4 regions of the Methylomonas sp. DH-1 genome follow, and region 3 is predicted to be linked to each of the others. Evidence: riboswitches for the same ligand, from Rfam matches in the RefSeq annotation. Region 3 holds a riboswitch; each other region holds the start of a gene.
The links. A riboswitch is a leader RNA that binds a small molecule or an ion and turns the genes downstream of it on or off. The one in region 3 is predicted to bind cyclic di-GMP.
Positions count from the first base shown of each region.

Region 1 (5,220 bases), 2.1 Mb from region 3:
GCAAGGCCAGTAGTAGCAATACACTCGGCCACGGGCTTTTTTTCTCGCCGAACGGATCGGCCAGTTGCCGTTCCGCGTCTTTCGGCAGTTTGGCGACATCGGTCAGCAAATGGCCGAACGGAATATTGATAAAGGCCTTGGCGTTGACCGCCCAGCCGCAGGCGTCGAGCAGCGGCGCCAGGTTGCGTTGGCGCAGCTTCAGCCAGGCGATAAACATCGACGGGCCGGAAATCGCCAGCAGCACGCCGACGATTGCTAGCGGCATTTGCCACCACAGCAGAGCCATGAAGCCGCTGACCACGGCGGCCAGCGCGGTACCGATAGCGCCTATCGCCAAGCCGATTGCGGCGAAAATACCGGCAAATTTGGCGACATCGAACGGCGCCGGCGGCGCTTTACCCTGTTCGGCCTGGTTGCCGGTTTCGGCGACGCCTTTAAACGCGCCTTCGTGCGCGGCTTTGTCGCGGGCCGAGGCCGACTTTTCCAGTTGTTCGTTGACCATCCGGCCGACGCGTTTATACGGCGCCCAGAAGGCTTCGCGGATGCTGATCGGATTTTCGATGATCTTGACGATGGTCGCGTCCCAATCCAGCCCATTGCGGTCGTAAAACACGCCGTTGCGGCCGACGCGCAGATTGTCGCTGTCGCCGTCGGTGAAGGCGGCGACGATGGTCATGCTTTGGTTGTCGCCGGCGCGGCGGCATTCGCAGTAGGCCAAAAAGATTTTGCTCAATTCGGCCAACTTACTGTGCTGAGCGATGTCGTCGATTTTCACGCACAACTGACAGCTTCTGCCGTCCAGATAAAGCGTGCCGGCCTGGAAAATGGCGTGCGGTTGCGGGCAATAAAAGTCGCGGAACGAGACGAAATTGTTCAGCAGCGTGTACAGGTCGCGGTAGTAATGCTGCAAACGCACGACCGAATCGATGGCCTCGGCTTCGGCTTTGAGCGCCAGGTCCTGTTCCACCAGCGCGGCCAGCGTCGCTTGGGCGCCGCTTTCCAGCAAGAATTTGATCCGCTCCGGCCCCAAACTATCGACGACCGTAACCGGCTTTTGTTGTAGCCAAGCTTGGTAATCGGCAAACAGGCCGCTGACATCCTGCCATTGCCGATAACTCAAACTGTCGAGTTCGCCGAGCAGCGGTTGCACGATTTGGGTTTTGAACTGGCCGACGGCGTCGCGCCAGGCCGGATTCAGGCCGGCGCTCAACGGCAGCGCGGCGCCGGCAGCGATTGCGGCTAGCGGCAGTTGCGCCAGTTCGGCGTTGGCGGCGGACAAATCGGTGCCGGCCAGTTGTTCGTAGCGGCTATCGGCCGGATTCAACAATGCGGCGGCGCCGGCGTCGAACTCGGCCAGTTGGCAGCGGGTGAAAAAATCGTCGATTTTCGGTTTCAGCTTGTCCAACAAGGCTGCCGCCGCCTCGGTGTCGGCGATTTGTTTGCGGATGCGCAAGGCTTCGGCGTCGCAGTGCTGCCACCACTCGTGGTAACTGGCGGCATCTTTAAAAAACAGTTCGATCTTTTCCAGATTTATACCCGGATCGCCGCAGCGGTCGGCCACTTCGCCGCAACAGGCCATGATCTGCTCGATCAATTCGCTGCCGGCGGCGTCGGCCGCGGCTTTGGCCGGGATCACGCCGTCGCCGTTGAAGCGGGTGTCGGCGAATATTTTGGCCATGTCGGCCAGATCGTCGCTGCCGATTTCCGTAGCATCGGCCTTGCCCAGGTTTTTCAGGATTTCCTTGGCCGAGGCCAACAGTTGTTTGCCTTCCGGGTCTTGGTCGTTGATCGCCGCCAACGGCAGTACCGGTTTTTGTTGCACCAGATCGGCAGGATTTTTCAGCACCTGGCAGGCCCAACTGACCGCCGCGGTCACCTCGTGCGCCCGAATCCGGCCGTCGTGGTCGCTATCGAGCAAGTCCAGGGTTTTTTGATCGAAGAACAAGCCGTGGGTCGGGCAACTCAGCGCCGCCCACAGTTTCTGGTCCAATTCCGGCAGCGCCAGCAAATCGCTGGTCCGCTTCAACTCGACTTGATCGAAACCGCCCAATTGGGCGAAACGCCATTTATCGGCACCGGACCGGCTGGATATTTGCGGCATAAACTACCTCCTGCACTCGTTATTTTTGTTATGGGGTTCACGATTTTAGCTAGTTTTACAGGCTTAATTCGCCCGATGCAACTTGCTTAACCGGAATGCAGGCCGGGCAGGAGACTTGCAGCAATTCGCCGCTGTGGCGGTGGCGGATCGGCCGGGCCCGGCCGTCGCTTTGATTCATGGCTTGGAACAATTGGTTTTCGGCGGCGATGACTTCATGCTCGTGCTCGAACGGGTACAGCCCCGGCGCCAGACCGCCGCCGGCGATGAAATGCTCGCTGTCCAGCAGCATCAGTTTGGCGTGCAGCAATTCGTGCAACAAGGCGTCGGCCGGCGCGATGCTACAGGCCGGCGTCGCCTCGCAGCCGGGATCGCCGAGCAATTGCGCGCCGAGGCGGGTATCGAAATGGATGGTGACGCTGGCAATGCCGAATTGGTTGCCAAAAGCCACGGTTTGCCAGGTGCCGGATTGGTAATTCAGCTCGATTTTTTGGCCGCGCAATTGTTCGATCAGCGCCACGGCCTCGGGATAACGCGAAAAGTATTCGGCGATGGTTTGCAGATCGGCGCCCAGTACAGCCGGGTCGCCTGATTTTTTCCGGTAGACCTGATTTAGAAACTGGACGATGTCGGCCGCCGCTACCGAGTCGGTTTGCAAGGCGGATTGTTTTTGGCTGTAAGCGGCCAGTACTTCAGCAGCCGAAGGCGGCCGCCGCTGGCGCAAGCGGATCACGCCGTCGCCGCTATTGCCGGCAACCCCGGCTTGGACGGTCAGCGCCGGCGCGGGCAATTGCCGGCCGCCGGCCACGACCTTGACCGCTTGCAATTCGTCGGCGCCGACGCTGCGTGACACTGCGCTGAGGCCGATACAAAAACTCAATACCAAACCCAATCCGCGCCGGCGATTGCCGTCGGCCCAACCTTGCGCGCCGCGCCGGGCGTCTTCTTTCAGATACAGCGCATAGCGCTCGGCGATGGCTTGCAGTTCCGAGAATGCGGCCGGGTGGGTTCGGCTCAAGTCGGCCCGGCAGACCAAGGCTGGGCGGCCGTCGATTTGGCACGGGTGCAGGAAATTGCAGTGGCTGTGCTGCAGATACCAGCGGTTCAGCGCGCCGGCCAAGCCGGATAAATCGCCGATTTGCGGCTGCGCGCCTTGAAAGGCCTGGTGCAAAAGCTCGATTTCAGTCATGCCGGAAAGCTTGGGTAGGGGGCTGGTGGTCTGCGGCGACCCGGCGCCGGGTCAGTCAGTTCGCCACTGTAACAGCGGCGTAACTTGGCCGGCAAGCCTCGCCGCCAGATACCGTTACCGCGGCCGGCTCAAGCCGGCAAAGCCGATTTGCCAAGCGATACAACGGCATAGCCGGCGCCGGCACGGCCGATTCCGCCTGCCGTGTAATACGTTTGTATTACGTTTCATCAAACTGTAACCGACGCGTAACGAAAAACGCCGATTTGAACTGGAATAATTTGCCGCAACTGGAACAGCGCCGCAGGGCGCGATGGTTCATCGAGTTTACGGATCGGCTAGGGATCAGGGACGGCACGCAGACGGAGCGGCGAGGGAAGAGGTTAGGGAGTAGGCAGCGGTAGCAACAACGGTAGCGGGGAGAGCGGCGCCATTTCGGTGCAAAAGTAGGACTTAGGAAGCGTGTAAAAGCCAAACCCGTCGCGAGGTGGGGACGGAAAGCCACGGATGTTGCCGCCAGGCAAGATGGCCGGGTTGTCACCTTGTGTATTTATAGTTTTTTAAAACATGAGGCTAAAAATGAACAAATTCTCAAAAACTTTGGTTGCGGCCGCGCTGTTGGCCGGCGCCGGTGCGGCTAACGCGAGCATCGCGGTTCTGGGCTCGAACGATTCAAGTCGCGAGTTGTATTTTCAAGCGTACGACAGCGTTCAGAAGAAAACTTACAGCCTGGATTTGGGTATCACTTTGGCGGAGTTGGTTAACAACTACACCAGCGAGACTTACAACATCAGCCGCGATTTGAGCAGCGATGCTAACTGGACTGCGTTGACTTCGGTAGCGAGCTACAACCCATCTAATGTGCAATACGTGTTGGCAGTGGGCCGCTCTTCGAAATTGTTCATTACCCAAAAAGAAGGCAATGCTTTGCCGGCTTATGACGCGCCGCTGACAACCAGCGGTGTGGCGACTGTCATCACTAACCACGCTCAAGAAATCAACGTCGGTTTGGAAAATAATCCTGCGCTGAACGTCAGCAAACTGGTATCGGACACTGATGCGCCGAAATCCGGTCAATGGTCTTCCGGTGCTAACTTGCCGGACGACATTTGGGGTACGACCGGCGGTTCCGCTGCCGCAGTCGCTTTCGGCCAAAAAGCCGATTTCTGGTATGCGCAAAGCACCAACGTAACCAAAGCCGCCGGCCAATGGCTGCTGTCCGGCAACACTCTGGAATACAAAGTATTCCCGGTCAGCCAAGTGCCGCTGCCGGGCGCGGTCTGGATGTTCGGCGCCGGCCTGATGGGCATGCTGCGTGCGACCCGCCGTAAATGGGCGGTTGCCGAGTAAACCGCTTCACGGGCGGCGGCTTGTCCGCCGCTCGCTTTCCAGTTTTTATCCACACGAGACATGACCATGAAAAAATTAGTTTTAGGCGCGGCTATTGCCGCGGCAATGTTCGGTGCGGCGGCGCAAGCGGCAATTCCGACCATCGACCCAGCCAACACCCGCGTGTTGTACATCTCCGGCGCTTCTGCCGCGGCGACCTTCATCGACAAACTGGTGACTTCAACCAACGTCGATGCGACCGACCGCATTTGCGATCCGAGCAGCCAAGTCTACCGTTTCAGAGACACCGGCAATACCGAACAATTTGCGATCTATTGCAAGGCTAATAACACCGGTGCGGTCGGCGTGAAGAACCCCAGCCTGCCGACCGGCGCGGCCAACGCCAATCTATTGATTTATAAAGTTAACACCGGCGGTTCCGGAACCGGTGTGACCCCAGTGGCTCAAGCTACGCCTCTGGCTTTCTTGAACATCACTAGCGGTTGCACCGAAAAGAATGCTGGTAACTTGAGCACTCCTGCTGATATTGAATGCACCAATATCAACAACAACCAAATCCCGGATATGGGTTTGTCCGACGTCGATC
Region 1 is NZ_CP143089.1:2,211,260-2,216,479, forward strand. It holds gene VXJ35_RS10380 (hypothetical protein) at 1-2,101, opposite strand, end outside; gene VXJ35_RS10385 (hypothetical protein) at 2,157-3,287, opposite strand; cyclic di-GMP riboswitch class I at 3,745-3,826, shown strand; gene VXJ35_RS10390 (VPLPA-CTERM sorting domain-containing protein) at 3,864-4,634, shown strand; gene VXJ35_RS10395 (hypothetical protein) at 4,701-5,220, shown strand, end outside.
Region 1: it holds a riboswitch for cyclic di-GMP, as region 3 does, so the genes downstream of both, VXJ35_RS10390 (VPLPA-CTERM sorting domain-containing protein) here and VXJ35_RS00600 (hypothetical protein) in region 3, are expected to answer to the same signal.

Region 2 (5,220 bases), 240 kb from region 3:
CCGCATCAACCACGCTTTGGCCGCCTGTCCGGCCTACCAGGCGCTGGATGCCAAGCAAATCAGCGGCTATCTGACCGGCTTCATCGATCTGGTCTGTTGTTACGGCGGCCGCTACTACGTCATGGATTACAAAACCAATGCCTTGGCCGATTATGGGCCGCCGAGCCTGCTGCAGGCCATGCGCGAACACAATTACGGCCTGCAATATTGGCTGTACAGCCTGGTGTTGCACGAATACCTGGGCCAACGCCTGCCGGATTACGATTACGCTCGCCATTTCGGCGGCGTCAAATACCTGTTCGTGCGCGGCATGCATCCCGACCGCCCGGCCAGCGGCGTATTCGCCGACCGCCCGGAACCAAGCCGGCTCGCCGAGTTGGCCGAGGTGTTTTTTCGAGCCTAAATAGCCACTTCCTACTGCGCAGAGGGCGTTAGCGTCTTCATTGCCACCCGCGGCTAGCGCGCCGTGAATGTCTCTGTCCGGTACGATCCGGTGCCGCCGACCGCTGCCGAAATATGTTAAATCACCGAAACCGATATCGGGATTTGCCGCCATCGAAAATAAAGGTGTTTTCTTACAAGCGCTTATCGACGGCGATTTAATTTCCAATTGGGTTATATCGCCGGTTTTCGGTCACCGCTTTTTGCCGGTGGCCGCCGTCGCCGACTCTCGCCGCAACCGGCGGCCACCAATCCAATACCCCTGCCAACGCCTTGTCTGCCTGTCGCCAACCCACTGCCGCTGCGCTTTGCAACCGCTCGGCGGCGGCAGTCGTGCGGTTTTCCGTGCCCTTTGTCCGGACTGCATGCAACTGGCACACAATCTGCAATTTCGACCGCAGTGACCGTAACGCATCCCGGCCGGCAATTGCGCCCGGATCGGCGCGTTAGCGGGCAGCGCAGACAGCAAGGAATGCGCCGTTCGGATGCGATCCGTTACGGCCTCAAGGAAGAGACGCTTCGCCACATCCGCCGCAAGACGGAGCCGGAAAGCCGCGGGTCTTGCTATGCCGAGACAGCCGGGCCGCCTCTCGAACGGGAGCCATCGGCGGCTTGAATCCGCCAATTGTATCTTTCAATTTAAGGAAAAAATTATGCAACAGACTGGATCGAAATCGCTGCGGCTACGCTGCTTCCTGGCCGCCGGCGCGCTGGCATTGGCTAACGCGGCAAACGCCGGCACCTTGAGCGGCGGCGTGTTCAACATTTCCTTCGACCATCCGGACGATTTGTTGTCCGGCTTGACCCTGGGCGACGGCGCGCTCACCGGGTATTACGTCGCCAATTATTTCGACAAACCGGTGGCCGACACTATGGATGCGTCGCAGATGGTAACTGTGCCGACCGGCAGCTATCCGGCGCCGGCCACGCTGTCGTTCGAGATCAACCCGTCCAGTTTGGCCGGCACCGGCATTCCGTTCGGCAGCGGCGGCCGTAACAACAAAGCCACTACGCTGGCCTGGGACAGCAGCCAGGATGCGTTGGCCAATGCTTCCAGCTTTACTGCCAGCGGCGTCGCCGGCTTGAACGGCGTGGTAATGACCCGCGGCAGTTTCACCGGTACCCTGCTGTCCGGCGATTACCAATTCGGCTACGTCGCGGCGCGCAACAACGGCGTCAATAGCGGCTGGGCTTTGACCAACAACGTCAGCTTTGCCTCCACCACTTTCGATACCCGCAACATTAGCGTGACGACCGACGGCGACAAACTGCTGTTTACCGGCGAACTCTGGTGGTCCGCCAGTACCAGTGCCTTTCTGTTCGGCGGCGACGGCCTCAGCCAAGCCGGCCGCGCCGGTAGTTTCAGCCTGGTTTCGCCGGCTCCGGCCGCGGTTCCGGTGCCGGCTGCGGCTTGGTTGTTCGGCAGCGGGTTATTTGGCGTCATGGCAGCCGTTAGTCGCAAACGCGCGGCCCTTTCCGCTTGAGCCGGCTAACGCACCCGAGCTAGTGCATCCGGGTGCGTTTTTACAGACTTCGTAAGCTTATTCCACCCGCGAACATGATGAACATCCAGTTAGTTAGATTATTAACCTCCCGTTTCGGCGCAGGCGCGCTGCTGGCGGCGGCAGTCTCGGCGCCGGCAGCGGCCGCCACGGTCTCCGGCGGCGCGATGATCGTAAATTTCGACCGCAACGCGCTGGCGGCAGCCATCGCGATCGACGAAACTCCGGCGCCGGCCATGTACCTGGAGGAGTTTTTCGACGCGCCGGCGTCGCGCAGCCGCAGCTATAACCAGATTCTGGAAGACCACTTGGTGCCGGGAGTCAGCGAAATCGCCGCGACCGGATTGGCTTTGGCCGTCAACCCCGGCCAGGTCGCCAATTTGACCGGTCGCCGCAGCAAACCGACCACCCTCGATTTCGACCCGGCCAACTTCGCGGCTTCCGTGAGCGGCGCGATCGGCTTGGCCGGCGTGTTCCGCTTCCGCGTCGATACCGGTACCGACTTCAACCGCATATTGTCCGGCGATTACACGCTGGAATACGATGCCGCCAATATCGACGCCGCCAGCGGCCGCTCGGGTTGGAGCCTGTATAACCATGTTTCCTTCCGCGCCGAATCCTTTAATTTGTTTAATGTCGTGATGGGGCTCGATTCGGACAGTTTCAGCCTTTCCGGCGATCTGGGGCTGGGCGAGGGCTACGACCATTTGAACGGCAGCCGCGGCGCCATCGTCGGCAATTTCAATCTACAAACCGCGGTGGTGCCGTTGCCGCCGGCGTTCCTGCTGTTCGCGGCGGGCCTGGCCGGTCTCGGCATCGGCCGTAGCGGCGCAGGCCGCAACGCGTGAGCGCCGTCCGCTACCGCGACGGCCGGGCCGGGCCGGAACATGCCGCCGCGCGCCGCGCATTGGCCGCCGCGGCGTTGACCTTTTGCTGGCCGTGGCCTGCGGCCGCCGAGCAATATCGCCAGGGCGTTTACCTCAGCAGCCAAGTCAATGTCGCCGCCGACGGCCGCAATATCGTCGGCGATGCGGCCAACGAACCCAGCCTGGCGCTGAATCCGCTGGACCCCGCCAATATCGTGGTTTCCTGGCGCCAATTCGATTCGGTGGCGTCGTCGTTTCGCCAAGGCGGATGGGCTTATACCGCCGACGCCGGCGAACATTGGCATTTCGCCGGCACGATTACGCCGGGCGAGGGCCGCAGCAATCCGACGCTGGATGTCGACGCGCTGGGGCATTTCTATTACCAGAGCCTGCATTTCGACCCGAGCTACACCTTCGTGCAAGACATACAAGTCATCAAGTCGCTGGACGGCGGCCGCAGCTGGGAGGCGCCGGTGTTCGCTTACGGCCAGGGCGGCGACAAGGCGCAGATGGCCGTGGACCGCAGCGGGACCGCCAGCGACGGCCACGTTTATCTGGTTTGGCGCGATTGCCTGGCGGAAAAATGCTTCGTCCGCTCGACCGACCGCGGCGCGAGTTTCCAGCCGCCGCTGGCGATTCCGAGCACGCCGACCTTCGGCACGATGCGGATCGGCAACGACGGCGAGTTGTATCTGGCCGGCCGGCTGGAGCCGCCCGAGTTCGACCCCGAACAGCCGGACCGCAATTTGCATCGCCACCTGTTTTCCCGGTCGCTGAACGCCCGCGACCCGGCGCAAATCCCAACCTTCGATACGCGTGAAGTCGATCTGGGCGGTTTGGCGCCGCTATTTTTGTTCAAACAAAACCCGAACCAGTATGGCCCTGTCGGCGACGTCCAAGTCGGCGTGGACGCCTCGACCGGTGCGATGCGCGGCCAGCTCTACCTGTTGGCGACGGTCGATCCGCCCGGCGAGGACAATCTGGATATCAGCTTTGTCCGCAGTCTCGACGGCGGCGATAACTGGAGCGCGCCGGTACGCATCAACGACGATGCTCGCAGCCAACATCACTGGAACTGGTTCGGCATGATGGGCGTGGCGCCTAATTCGCGCATCGACGCGGTCTGGTACGACACCCGCGACAGCGCTAGCTACAAAGTCTCGCGCCTGTATTACAGCTATTCCTGGGACGGCGGCCAAACCTGGAGCAAGAACGTGCCGGTCAGCCCGGCCTTCGATACCACGCTGGCCTATCCGCACGCATCGACCAAGATCGGCGATTATTCGACCCTGGTGTCCGACGCCAACGCCGCGCATATCGCCTACACCGCCACCTTCAACGGCGAGCAGGACGTGTATTACCTGCAGGTATTCCCCGATTGCAACCAAAACGGCCAATCCGATGTGGCCGATATCGCACAGCGCCGGGTCGGCGACACCAATGCCAACCATCTGCCGGACGTATGCGAAGCGATACGGGTGCTGGGGGATATCGACGCCGACCGCGACGTCGACCAGGCCGACATCGATCGGGTATTAGCCGGCCGCGGCCGCCGCGCCGCGCCGGGCGATCCGCGCGACATCGACGGTAACGGCACCATTAACGTGCTGGATGCCCGCAAGCTGGCGGCAGCGTGCACCCGGCCGCGTTGCGCCATGTAATAAAAGGAGATTGGATAAATGCACAAGCGCGTTAGCTCGGCCCTGATCGGGGCATGGCTGTTATCGAATTCGGCAGCGGCTGGCGCCGCGATCGGATTGAACCTGGTGCCGATCGCTCACAGCGCATCGGCACTGAGCGTCGCGATCTCGATATCGGGATTGGGCGCCGGCGCTGCGCCGTCGTTGGCGGCCTACGACTTGGACCTGCTATTCGACGCCGGCCTTTTGGCTTATGTCGGCACCGCATTCGGCGATCCGGCCTTGGACAACCAACTGGACCCGCTCGACCTGGGTTCGAATCCGGCTACGGCGGCACTGGCCGGCACGGGCCGGCTGAATCTGTTCGAATTATCGTTGGATACTGCGGCGGAATTACACGCGTTGCAGGCCGACAGCTTCACGCTGGCCGTGGTCAATTTCGACGTGCTGGCCAACGGCAGCAGCGAATTGAGCTTGAACGTCAACGCGCTGGCCGACGCCAACGGCGACCCGCTGCCGGCGAACGTGGCGCCGACCACGATCACAACGGTGCCGCTACCTCCGGCCTGCGCGGCGATGGCCGCCGGCTTGGGTTTGCTGTACCGCCGCCGGGCTTAGCCTGGCGACATCCGTACTCCGCGCCGATATTGTCCGGCGGAAGTAATGGCCGCCAAGCCGAAGCGGTTTCCTGCTTTTCCGGCAGGGAATCGCTTTTGCGCTGTTACGGATGCCAGCTCTGGCGCCAAAGATGCCGGACTCGTTTGCATTCCT
Region 2 is NZ_CP143089.1:379,537-384,756, forward strand. It holds gene recB (exodeoxyribonuclease V subunit beta) at 1-403, shown strand, start outside; gene VXJ35_RS01730 (hypothetical protein) at 471-845, shown strand; cyclic di-GMP riboswitch class I at 953-1,032, shown strand; gene VXJ35_RS01735 (hypothetical protein) at 1,095-1,925, shown strand; gene VXJ35_RS01740 (hypothetical protein) at 2,000-2,791, shown strand; gene VXJ35_RS01745 (hypothetical protein) at 2,788-4,470, shown strand; gene VXJ35_RS01750 (cohesin domain-containing protein) at 4,489-5,067, shown strand; gene VXJ35_RS01755 (hypothetical protein) at 5,113-5,220, shown strand, end outside.
Region 2: it holds a riboswitch for cyclic di-GMP, as region 3 does, so the genes downstream of both, VXJ35_RS01735 (hypothetical protein) here and VXJ35_RS00600 (hypothetical protein) in region 3, are expected to answer to the same signal.

Region 3 (5,220 bases):
CCGGGCTGATCCAGCCGTTGCCGATTTCCGGCGTGCCGCCGATATGGGTCGGGTTGGAGGCGATGTATGCGGCGAAATCGGTGACGCCGCTAGTGAAGCCGAGGGAAAGGCCGGATTGGTTGAACATCGGCGTCTCGTCGGTATCCTCCGGAAAACCCGCGATGCCTTTGTAATTGCCTATCGTGTTGTTAATCACCGCAATCGGCGACAGGATGGTGCCGGCCAGTGCCGGCTGAGTTAGCAGAACCAGGGCGAGGGCGGCGGTTGAGCGCAGTCGGGCAAAGCAAATCATAAAAACCTCCTGTAGATTTGAAACTCTCCACTCCATGCCGCCAAGGCATGCCGTGCGGAGGTTGTTGCAATCTACTCTAGCTCTGAAAATCAGTCAAATGCGCATTATCTGAATGACTTATATGAAAAATTTTATATGCCGACTGAGCTAAACGCGCATCCTGGCGGTAACCGGTAACGGATTCGAATCGGATAAAAAGCCAGTTCGTTAAGCAATTTGTAAGACAGCGCGGCCAGAATGCCGCCCAACCAAATTGCAACAACACGGAGTATCAGTCCATGACCAAACCTAAGATGAAATTGAACAAACATATCTGGATTTGCTCTTGCCCGCTGGCGATCGGCGCCGGCCATTCCGCCAAGGAAGCCTACAAACGCTGGAGCGACAACTGGAAAGCAAAATCGGTGTTTTTGCCGGAGTTTCGTTACTAAAAATGGGAGCGGAGCAAAGCTCGGCCGGATCAACTAAAGCCTGCTTTGCTCCTCAGAACCGGCGAAGCCGGGTGCGGATGAGAAACGGATCATCCCATTCCGGCCCGCGGCAGAAAAAACCTCACAGTGCCCGGCGTTTGCAACCGATCCAACCGACCAGCGCAGAAAGCATCAGCCAAGCCGCGCCGGGTATCGGCACCACCCGCACGCTTACGTTCGCCGCCATGAACGGAGCCAAACAATCCAAAGACGAGTCGTTGCAAGACTCGCCGTCGACGGCAATCGTGTAGTTTCCGGCAGCCAACGCCAATATCAAGGTCTCCGTTATGCCGTCGTTGCCGGCGAAATGGCCGGGGTTGGCGAACCCACCGCTGCCGGTAACGACGCAATTCGGCCCGGCACAAGCGGTGCTGCTAACCGACGAAATGTAATCGATCCGGCTCCACTCGCCGTCGCCGTTGGCCATGCTCCAATTGCCGAAGGCGTCGAATTGGCCGGAAAAACCGTCGAACGAGCCGTTCAACACATCGAAATTAGCCGGCACCCAGCCTCCGACTTCCGCTTCGTATTTCAAGCCGCCCAAGGTGGTGAAGTTCAGCGTGTCGCGGTAACCGTCGTGCGCTTGATAGTTCTGTGCGTACCATTGCGCCGGACTCAAGCCGTTCAGATTGGGATCGGCCACGTTCCAGGCCGGGTTTTCCACCAGTACCGGATAGCCGGACACCGGGTCTGTCAACACCGCGCCGTTGTTGTCGTAACCGGCCGGAATGCAATGGCTGATCAACGGGTCGTCCGGGCGACGGTCGTGCGCCGAAGCCGTATACAACAGATTATCGTCGTAACTCGCCAAGGGATCGTGGCCGTCGTAATCGTGCGAATGGCTAGGCAACAGACCGGCGTAGACGCTGAACGCCGGGTTCATTTGGGCTGAGGCGGCGGTTACGCTGATTTGGACGTTGGCGGCCTGAGCCAGATTGAACTTGAAAAAGCCAGTGGCGCTGGCAAGCTCATGGCTGTCGCCCAAGCTGTCGCCGGTCCCCGCGATCCAGCCGAAACGCGAAAACCGGCCCCTGCTCATGGTAGCAGAATCGCCGACGGCGCTAAGACTGCCCAAATCGCCGTAACTGATGTGGGCCGTTGCCGGCGGGGCAAACGCCACCAACCCGGCAGCGGCCAATAAAGCGTAAAAAAGTTTGTTCATATGAAATCCTGCTAAAAATGCCGATCTATGCCTGGCCGGTTAAATGGCCAAGTAAAAGCGGCGGCGCCTTTCACCGACTCCGCCGCGGCGATCAAACGGCCGGCCGTCAGCCTATGCCGGACGGCCGACACCAAGCGGCGCTCAGACGTTGGCGGGCTTGCGCCGCGCCGCTCCGGCAAAGCCCGCCAGCACCGACCCGAACAACCAGACCGCGCCCGGCAGCGGCACTGCGGTTGGCGCCAGGAGGTAGGCATGGCCTTCAGTAATGCCCAGCAGGCTGTTTTTGGCATTGCCGACGATCCAGCCTTGGCTGTTGATACCGGTCGCCTCGGTCAAAATCCAACCCGCTGCCGCCACGCTCGGCTCCAGCAAGCTATTCAGGTCGATGGCCGAGCCGCCGCTCCATAACGCGGCACGTTGGCTGCCATCGGCCAAATTGCTCCAACCGACGATTGCGCCGCCATCGTTGATCGCCAGCGCCCGGCTTTCCAAACCGCCCAAGGTACCCAAATCGATTGCGCTGCCAGCGCTCCAAAGTGCGGCATGGCGTTCGGCATCGCCGGTGAGGTCGCTCCAACCCACGATTTGGCCGGCATTGTTGATCGCCAACGCATTGCTCTCGCTACCGCCCAAGGTACCGAGATCGGCAACGCCGGCGTTGTTCAGATTCCAGACTGCCGCGTGGCGGAATTCATCGCCGTCGAGATAGCTGCTGCCGACAGCTTGCCCGGCATTATTGATGCCGTTGCCTTCGCTGGAAGCCCCGCCCAGTGTTGCCAACACGGTGGGATTGACGCTGTTGTTCCACGATACCGCTTTGGTGGCGCTTTCGTCGGCAGTAACCGAAGTACCGATCACTTGGCCGGCGTCGTTGATGCCGGTAGCTATACTCCAACGTCTATCGTTCGGATCGGTCGCACCGCCCAAATCGTTCAAATCGGTTCGGGTGCTGCCGTTCCAGACTGCCGCGTGGATATAGCCGACGAAGGCACGAGACGAGCCGCCGGCTATGGTTCCGGCCGAGTTGATGGCCCAACCACCGTTGAAACGGCCCGGATCGGAGATCAGGTTCAGCGTGGCGCCGTTCCAGCGCGAAAGAACCCAACCCTGGTCTTCGCTGGGCGTGCCCAGGCTGTTGATGCCGGTGGTTTGGTTGGCGTTATTGATCGCGTTGGCAGATGAATACGGACCGCCGGCGGTGCCGAGGTCGGTAAAACCATAGTCGGCGGCGTGGGCCGGGGCGGCCAGACAGCCGCATACGGCCAAGGCCAGTGCGGCGCGCAGTTTCAGGACGGAAGCGGGTAATGTTGGAGAACTCATGTGTAATTCCTTTAAAGATTTTTAATCGAGTAATGCCGGTCCGGCGTGAGCGGACATAGCGACTAGCCGAGTAGCCTGTTAGAGCGGCCGCGCTTTGCGTTTTTTAGCGGCGCCAAACAATGCCAGCGCGCTGCCGAACAGCCAGACCGCACCCGGCACCGGTACCGCGGCCGGCGTCAGGCTGAAGCTGCCCAATACGCCTCGGTTGGCATTGTTGGCCTGGCTGGTATAGACCGCGCCGCCGACAAATACCGTGTAACTGCCGGGTGCCAGATTGCTGAACAACTTGGATACCGATCCGTCTTGCAAGCCGTCGCCGCCGGGAATCGGGTAGGCGTTGCCGTCCGCTAACGGCGAATTGGCGGCCGGCAAGGTCTGGCTACCGTCGTAGGCGCTGCCTATGTATTCGAAACGGCTGGGCGATGCGGCGCCGGGATCGGGGTCGTTGGTGATATTCCAACTGGTTAGCGATCTGAAGGAACCTTCCGTCGCCGTGCAGCCCGGTGTCGCTGCGCAATCGGCGACCCTGAGCAATTCCGACCCCACCGAATAGTCGTGGTCGGAACCGACGGCACCCGAGTGGGGCGAGCCCAAGTAGAGAGAAAAGCCGGGAACCATGCCGTTAATGCCGAACGCATTCGCTTTCTTATCGAACTGCAGCAGGACATTGGCGCGGCCGGTCAAGGTAAACGCAAACGCTGCCAGTTTATGGGTGTCGGCCCAATCGGCGTCGGCGCCGTCGGCCCAGCCGTAGTTGCCGACCACTCCGCTGTTCAACGAAATCGGCGCCACGGCCGAGGCGCCATCGAAGGTGCCGAAATTGACCGGGATGATGTGCGCCGTGGCCGGCGTCGACGATATGGCGCCCAGTAACAGCGCTAACGGGATTTTTCTGTCGAAACCCGAACCCGCTGCGGCACCGAAGCGATGCCGCGGATTCGATTGCGCTTTAGAGATAGTCATAGTTTGTATGCCTTGATGTTGGGATTGCGGTATCGATAGCCTTCCGGCTATCGGCCTCGTCCTCGGTCGTCCGAGCGGCAACCGGGCTGTCTGAAACAGACCCCATGGCTTTCCGGCCCCGTCTCGCGGCGGGTGTGGCTTTGCCGTCGTCCGTGACGCGGGTTAAGCGCCTAACGCCGCTAAATTGCCGAACGGTCGGCAGCGGATTGCGCGCTTATCCCGAAACGGCCTGTAGCTGGCCGTCATCGTTTAGGACGACGGCGACCGGGAAAGTCCCAAAATTTTTTTTACAAAGCGTTTGTGCCGGCGAGCGGCTGTCGATTGAGCCGGAACTTAGGAATGTATCGGACGGCGTATTGCGGGGTTAGCGAAGGCGGGTTCAATACTCGACGCGGAATGCGCCGAGAAACGTGCGCGGCGCGCCGAAGAAAATATCGTAGCCGGTGTTGCTGCCGACGAAATAATACTTGTCGAACGCGTTCTCGACATTCAGTTGCGCGGTCAGCTTGCTATGGCCGAGTTTCAGCGAATAGGCCGCCATCACGTTGGCCGACACATACCCGGGAACCTGGTAGTCGTTGGCTTGATTGCCTTGGCGCTGGCCGACGGCATTACAGCCGGCGCCCAGTTTCAAATGTGCGAACGGGCCGCTCTGGAATTCGAAGCTGGTAAACAGGCTGCCCGAGTGGCGCGGAGCGTTGGGCAGCCGGTGGCCCTGGTCGCCGCTGCCGCTGCTGCCGCCGGTATCGCGAACGATTTCGGCAAACATCAAATAGCTGTAACCACCAACGATGCGCCAGCCCGGTAACGGTTCGCCGCTGATTTCCAGTTCCGCACCGCGGCTTTGCGCCGCGCCGATGGCCGTCGACAGTTGCGGATTGACCGGGTCCGACACGGCCGCATGCTGTTTGCTCAGATCGAAATAAGCGGCGCTGGCGAAAAATTTGCCGTTTGCCAACTCGGTCTTGGCTCCCAGCTCCCATTGCTGCGCGGTTTGCGCCGGCAACATCCCA
Region 3 is NZ_CP143089.1:138,177-143,396, reverse strand. It holds gene VXJ35_RS00620 (hypothetical protein) at 1-292, opposite strand, end outside; gene VXJ35_RS00615 (hypothetical protein) at 571-723, shown strand; gene VXJ35_RS00610 (hypothetical protein) at 845-1,924, opposite strand; gene VXJ35_RS00605 (HAF repeat-containing protein) at 2,066-3,244, opposite strand; gene VXJ35_RS00600 (hypothetical protein) at 3,323-4,207, opposite strand; cyclic di-GMP riboswitch class I at 4,281-4,356, opposite strand; gene VXJ35_RS00595 (TonB-dependent receptor) at 4,587-5,220, opposite strand, start outside.

Region 4 (5,220 bases), 2.1 Mb from region 3:
TTCCCGGAGTTTTGTAATATTTCGGTAATTATTGGCGGTCTATTTTTTATATATGTTTAGCGGTTGAAGTCTGTTATGTTTTTCTAGTTTAAATATTTGATATTGTCATAATTTCGTCATAAATATTATTTAATACCTTGGTGCAGTTATTAAATCCGGTTGAGTATTTAAACTGTTAGGGCATGATTTTTTCGAATTGCCGTGTTTTCGATTCGGCGGCTATATATGGCGCTGGCAAAGTTGAATTTAGCTTTGCTGTTGCAGATTCGATTATTTAGAAAATAGGGTTCGGATCGGGTGTTGAATAAATCCCTGTTTTTTTAAAGGTCCTGTAGGAGCAGGCCATGTCTGCGACAGAAGCCGTTTGATCGCGGGCACGGCCCGCTGCTACCGTCGATAACTTAACGACATTGGGACAAGCCGGAACGGGATTTAATTTTAGAAGTTTCCAGCAGAGAATCCGAATTATCGGATTCGTAGGATCAGCTCGGGCCGGTTCGTAATATTGAGTTGATAAAAGTTGGTTTGGGATGGCTATTCAGCCAAAACCAATCTTTTGCGGAAAACGATTTACCGGCCTGAGAAATCGGCGCTAGGCAGAACGCCGTAAACAAAGCCGAACGAACAAGTTTCAGGCAGGTTTTTTAATTTTTATTGCAATTGCCAAACCCGTTGCGAAGCGGGGACGGAAAGCCACGGGTCTTGGATGTCGAGACAGCCGGGTTGCCGCCAGTACGCTGGTGAACTTAACCGATCGAGGCAACCGAGACATGGCTAAATCCGCGGCATTTCCACGGCAGACATCCTGCGAACCGTTCCGACTGAATCCTTTGGTGGCCTGCGTCCGCTTGGCGCTGACCGGCGGTATGCTGGTTGGCGGCGCCAATCCGGTTTGGGCCGAATTGCCGATTCCGGCGGCGACCTGGGTCACCAGCGGCGCAGCGACCAGCCAAGTGATCGGCAATACCCTGCGGATCGACCAGACCACCGACAAAGCGATTCTGAACTGGGACCAGTTCAACGTCGGCCGGGAAAACACCGTGCAATTCGTGCAGCCGAACAGCCAATCGATCGCTTTGAACCGGATCAACCAGCACGATCCCAGCCGAATTTTCGGCCAGATCGTCGCCAACGGCCAAGTCTACCTATACAACAAAAACGGGTTCGTGTTCGGCAAGGATGCGGTGATTAATACCAACACCGTGGTCGCGACCACGCTGAACATCAGCGACGAAATATTCAACCGCGGCATTACCCGGGTATTCGACGAAAACAACAGTGCGGCATTGGCGATAGAGCCGATGGCGCCGGGCGATACATTGGACCCGAAGACCGCGAAAATTCTGATCGAGGCCGGCGCCAAAATTTCCACCGATAACAACGGCCGCATTATCATCGTCGCGCCCGAAATCGAGAACCGCGGCACGCTGAGCGGCGGCAAGCAGGGCCAAATCATCCTGGCCGCCAGCCAGGACAAAGTCTATTTGCAAACGGCGAACAAAGACGATCCGTTCGCCGGTCTGATCGTGGAAGTGGATACCGGCGGCAAGGTCACCAACGCCACGTCCGGTAACATCAGCGTGCGCCAGGGCAACGTGACGATGGCCGGCTTCGTCGTCAACCAGCAAGGCCGGGTCAGCGCCACTACCTCGGTCAACGTCAACGGTTCGATCCGCTTGCAAGCTGCCGAAAAGAGCGGTGTGCTTGGTTCGCGTCTGGTGGCGACCCGTACCGACCGCGCGGCCGATGCCGGCGACGGCCTGGGTACCAAGGCGACCGTGACCTTCGGCGCCAACAGCAACACCGAGATTGTGGCCGACGCCGAGGGCGGCAGCGCCGCCGACGGCCAAGTGCAGCCCGATTCCTATCTGGCGGCGACGGCCAACACTATCGTGGTCGAGGGTGGCGCCAGCATCAAAGTCCCTAGCGGTAAAGTCAACTTGACCGCGACCGACAATCTGGCCAAACCCAATTTGGGTACCAAGGGCAGCATCCGCGTCGACAGCAACGCGGTCATCGACGTTTCCGGTTATAAAAACGTCGCGGTGGCGATGGAACGCAACGTCGGCGAGGTGTCGGTACAAAGCTTCGATTTGCGCGATGCGCCGTTGCAGAAGTCCGGCGTGTTGAAAGGCAAAACGGTTTACGTCGATTTGCGCGGCGACACCCAAATCGTCGATACCGCCGGCGCCAAGGACCGTATCAGCCGCAGTATTCAAGAACGGCTGGCCGAGGGCGGTACGATTACGCTGACCTCCGGTGGCGACATTGCCGTCAACCAAAACGCGAAGTTCGACATATCCGGCGGCTCGGTCAGTTATGCCGGCGGTTACGTCAATACCACCAAGTTAATGAACGAGTACGGCCAGATCGTCGATATCGGCGACGCCGACCCGAACGACCATTACATTGCGGTATTGGGTGTGGTGAACCAGACCCACAAAAAATGGGGTGTGGAAAAGACCTATAACTTGTTGGGCGCCGGCTCCTTCGCCCAGTTCGAACGCGGCTACAGCGAAGGCAAAAGCGCCGGCAATCTGAACATTCAGACGGCACAACTGGCCTGGAACGGCGATTTGGCGGCCGGCTCTCAAGCCGGTATCTACCAGCGCGATTTGGCGAAACTGCCAGGAGCCGGCGAATTCAATATCGATTTGGCGCTGTTTTTGTCGGCGCAGGATGTTAAGTTGCAAACGGCGCCCGGCGCGGTTCGGATCGCGGCGGATCAAGACTTCCCGCTGCAAGGCAACGGCCGGCCGGCGGATTTGCTGATTTCCACTGCCAAACTGGAACAATCCGGTGTTGGCAAGTTTTCGTTAAAAACGCTGGGTAGTGCCACGGTCGGCGCGGACGTTGCGATTGCGATGCGGCCCACCGGCAGCCTGAATCTGGAAGCGGGCAGCGTTAACTTTGCCGGCGATTTCAAAGCGGCCGGCGGCAGTATTACGCTGGCGGCGTCCAACAACGCCAAGTTGCCCGGTTCCGGCGGATTGGTGCTGGCTGAGACAGCCGATTTGGACGTATCGGGATTATGGGTCAACGATCTGCAAAAGGGCTTCGATGCGGCACCGACCGATGCGTTGGCGCTGGCCGGCGGTAAGGCTACGCTCAGATCGCAAGGCGAGTTGACGGTCGCCGCCGGTTCCCGGATTCGGGCCGACGGCGGCGCCTGGTTGGCGCTGAACGGCGAGCTTAAGGCCGGCAAAGGCGGCGATATCACGTTGGCAGCCACGGCCAGCGGCTTGAGCTACCCGGTATTGAGCGTAGCCGGCGAAGTGTCCGCCTATGGTCTGGAACAGAACGGCAGTCTGACGTTGGAGAGCGGCAAGATCGTGGTCGGTACCCCGGCAACCGGCGAGGCCGATCAAGCCTTTGTGGTCGGCCACGGCGGCTTCGACGCCTCGCGTTTCGCCGCTTTCAATGCGGTCAATCTGGTCGCCAATACGGCCGCCGTCACCGTCAAATCCTCCACAGATCTGAATCTGCGCGCCAAAAACCTGGAATTAAGCGCCGACTACCAAAACCGGGCCACCGGGGCCGGGATGCGCGGCTTTAGCCGCATCGTCGATTTGCCGGAACACATGCGCCAACCGATGGCGGTCAAGTTGCAAGGCTTTACCGAAGTGGCTTTGGAAACCGGCAGTGCGATCCGCGCCGATAAGGGTTCCAGCATTAGTCTGGTCAGCTCGGCCGGCAGCATTTACGTCGACGGCACCGTGCAAAGCGACGGCGGCAAAATCAACTTGACCGCGACCTCGGTCAACGATCAGGAATACGACGACAAGCAGGTGATCTGGTTGGGTACGCACGCGAAATTGCTGGCGCAAGGTACCACCCGTTTGAACCCGGCCGACGTGTTCGGCCGACGCACCGGCGTGGTGTTGGACGGCGGCGAAGTCGTGTTCGATGCGTTGCGTGGGGCGGTGGTGTTGGAGAACGGCTCTTTAATCGACGTTTCCGGTACCAGCGCCGAACTGGATATCCAGCAAAAAGGCAATCCGTTGGCGAATAACTTCGCCCGGCAGCGCATTGCGTCTAATGCCGGCAAGGTCAAGGTCACCGCCGCCGAGGGCGCGGTGCTGGAAGCCGATTTCCGCGCCAACGCCGGTTCGCCGTTAGCCCACGCCGGCAAGCTGGAACTGGCGCTGGACCGTTTTCGCCGCAACCCGCCGTCGCTGCCGGAAATCCCGTTCCCCAGCAATCCGCTGGTAATTAATGTCAGCCAATCTTCCCGGCGCTCTTCGAACCAGGAGCCGGTTTACGGCGAGCCCTTCCCGCTGGAGCTGAACGGGCAAATGTCGCTCAGCGTCGACCGCTTCGCCGCCGGCGGCTTCAGTGACTTGAGCCTAACCGCGGACCAGGTTGTATTCCACGGCAGTGTCGAGCTGCAAGCCGGTGAGCGCATCAAAATCGACGCAGCCAAGGTCAACGCAGTCGGCATCGACGGCCAGGCCGCCGACGTCGAGTTGAATACCGTATTCCTGCAAATCGGTTCGTCGTTGAACCGGACTGTGGCCGACACGGCCGACACCGGCAACGGCCGTTTTAGCGGCAATGCGCAATGGATACAACTCAACGGTGCCACCCAATGGAACGGCTTCGAACGCGTTGCGCTGAACAGCCAACACGATTTGCGTGCGGTCGGCATCCGCGAATCCGGCGACCAGCGCGATTTTATCGGCGGTTTGGTGACCGCCGCCGATTTGTATTTGCAGGCCAGCCAGATTTATCCGACCACCTTGAGCAATTTCACGTTCGCGGTCAAAAACAACGCCGACGGCAAAATCGTTATCATCGGCAACAATACCGACACCGATAACACGCCGCTGTCTGCAGCCGGCCAGTTGACCTTCGATGCGCCGGTGATTCGCCAGGCCGGTGCGATCAAAGCGCCGATGGGCACGATAACCCTGAAAGCCGACCGCGAATTGACGCTGGAGCAAAACAGCCTGACTTCGGTCTCGGCTCGCAACATGAAATTCGACGCTGCCAGCCAAACCTGGGTGGCCGGCGCGGCTATGACAATTCCGTTCGGCGTGACCCAGGGCGGCCTGGATTGGCTGTATCCGCTGGACGACGCCGGCCGCAAGCTAGTATTCGATACTGCACCGGAAAAACGGCTGGTGTTGTCGGCGCCCGATATCGATATCAAAACCGGCAGTACGGTGGACGTAGCCGGCGGCGGCGATTTGCTGTCCTACGAGTTCCAACCCGGAGCCG
Region 4 is NZ_CP143089.1:2,219,661-2,224,880, forward strand. It holds cyclic di-GMP riboswitch class I at 653-731, shown strand; gene VXJ35_RS10405 (filamentous haemagglutinin family protein) at 771-5,220, shown strand, end outside.
Region 4: it holds a riboswitch for cyclic di-GMP, as region 3 does, so the genes downstream of both, VXJ35_RS10405 (filamentous haemagglutinin family protein) here and VXJ35_RS00600 (hypothetical protein) in region 3, are expected to answer to the same signal.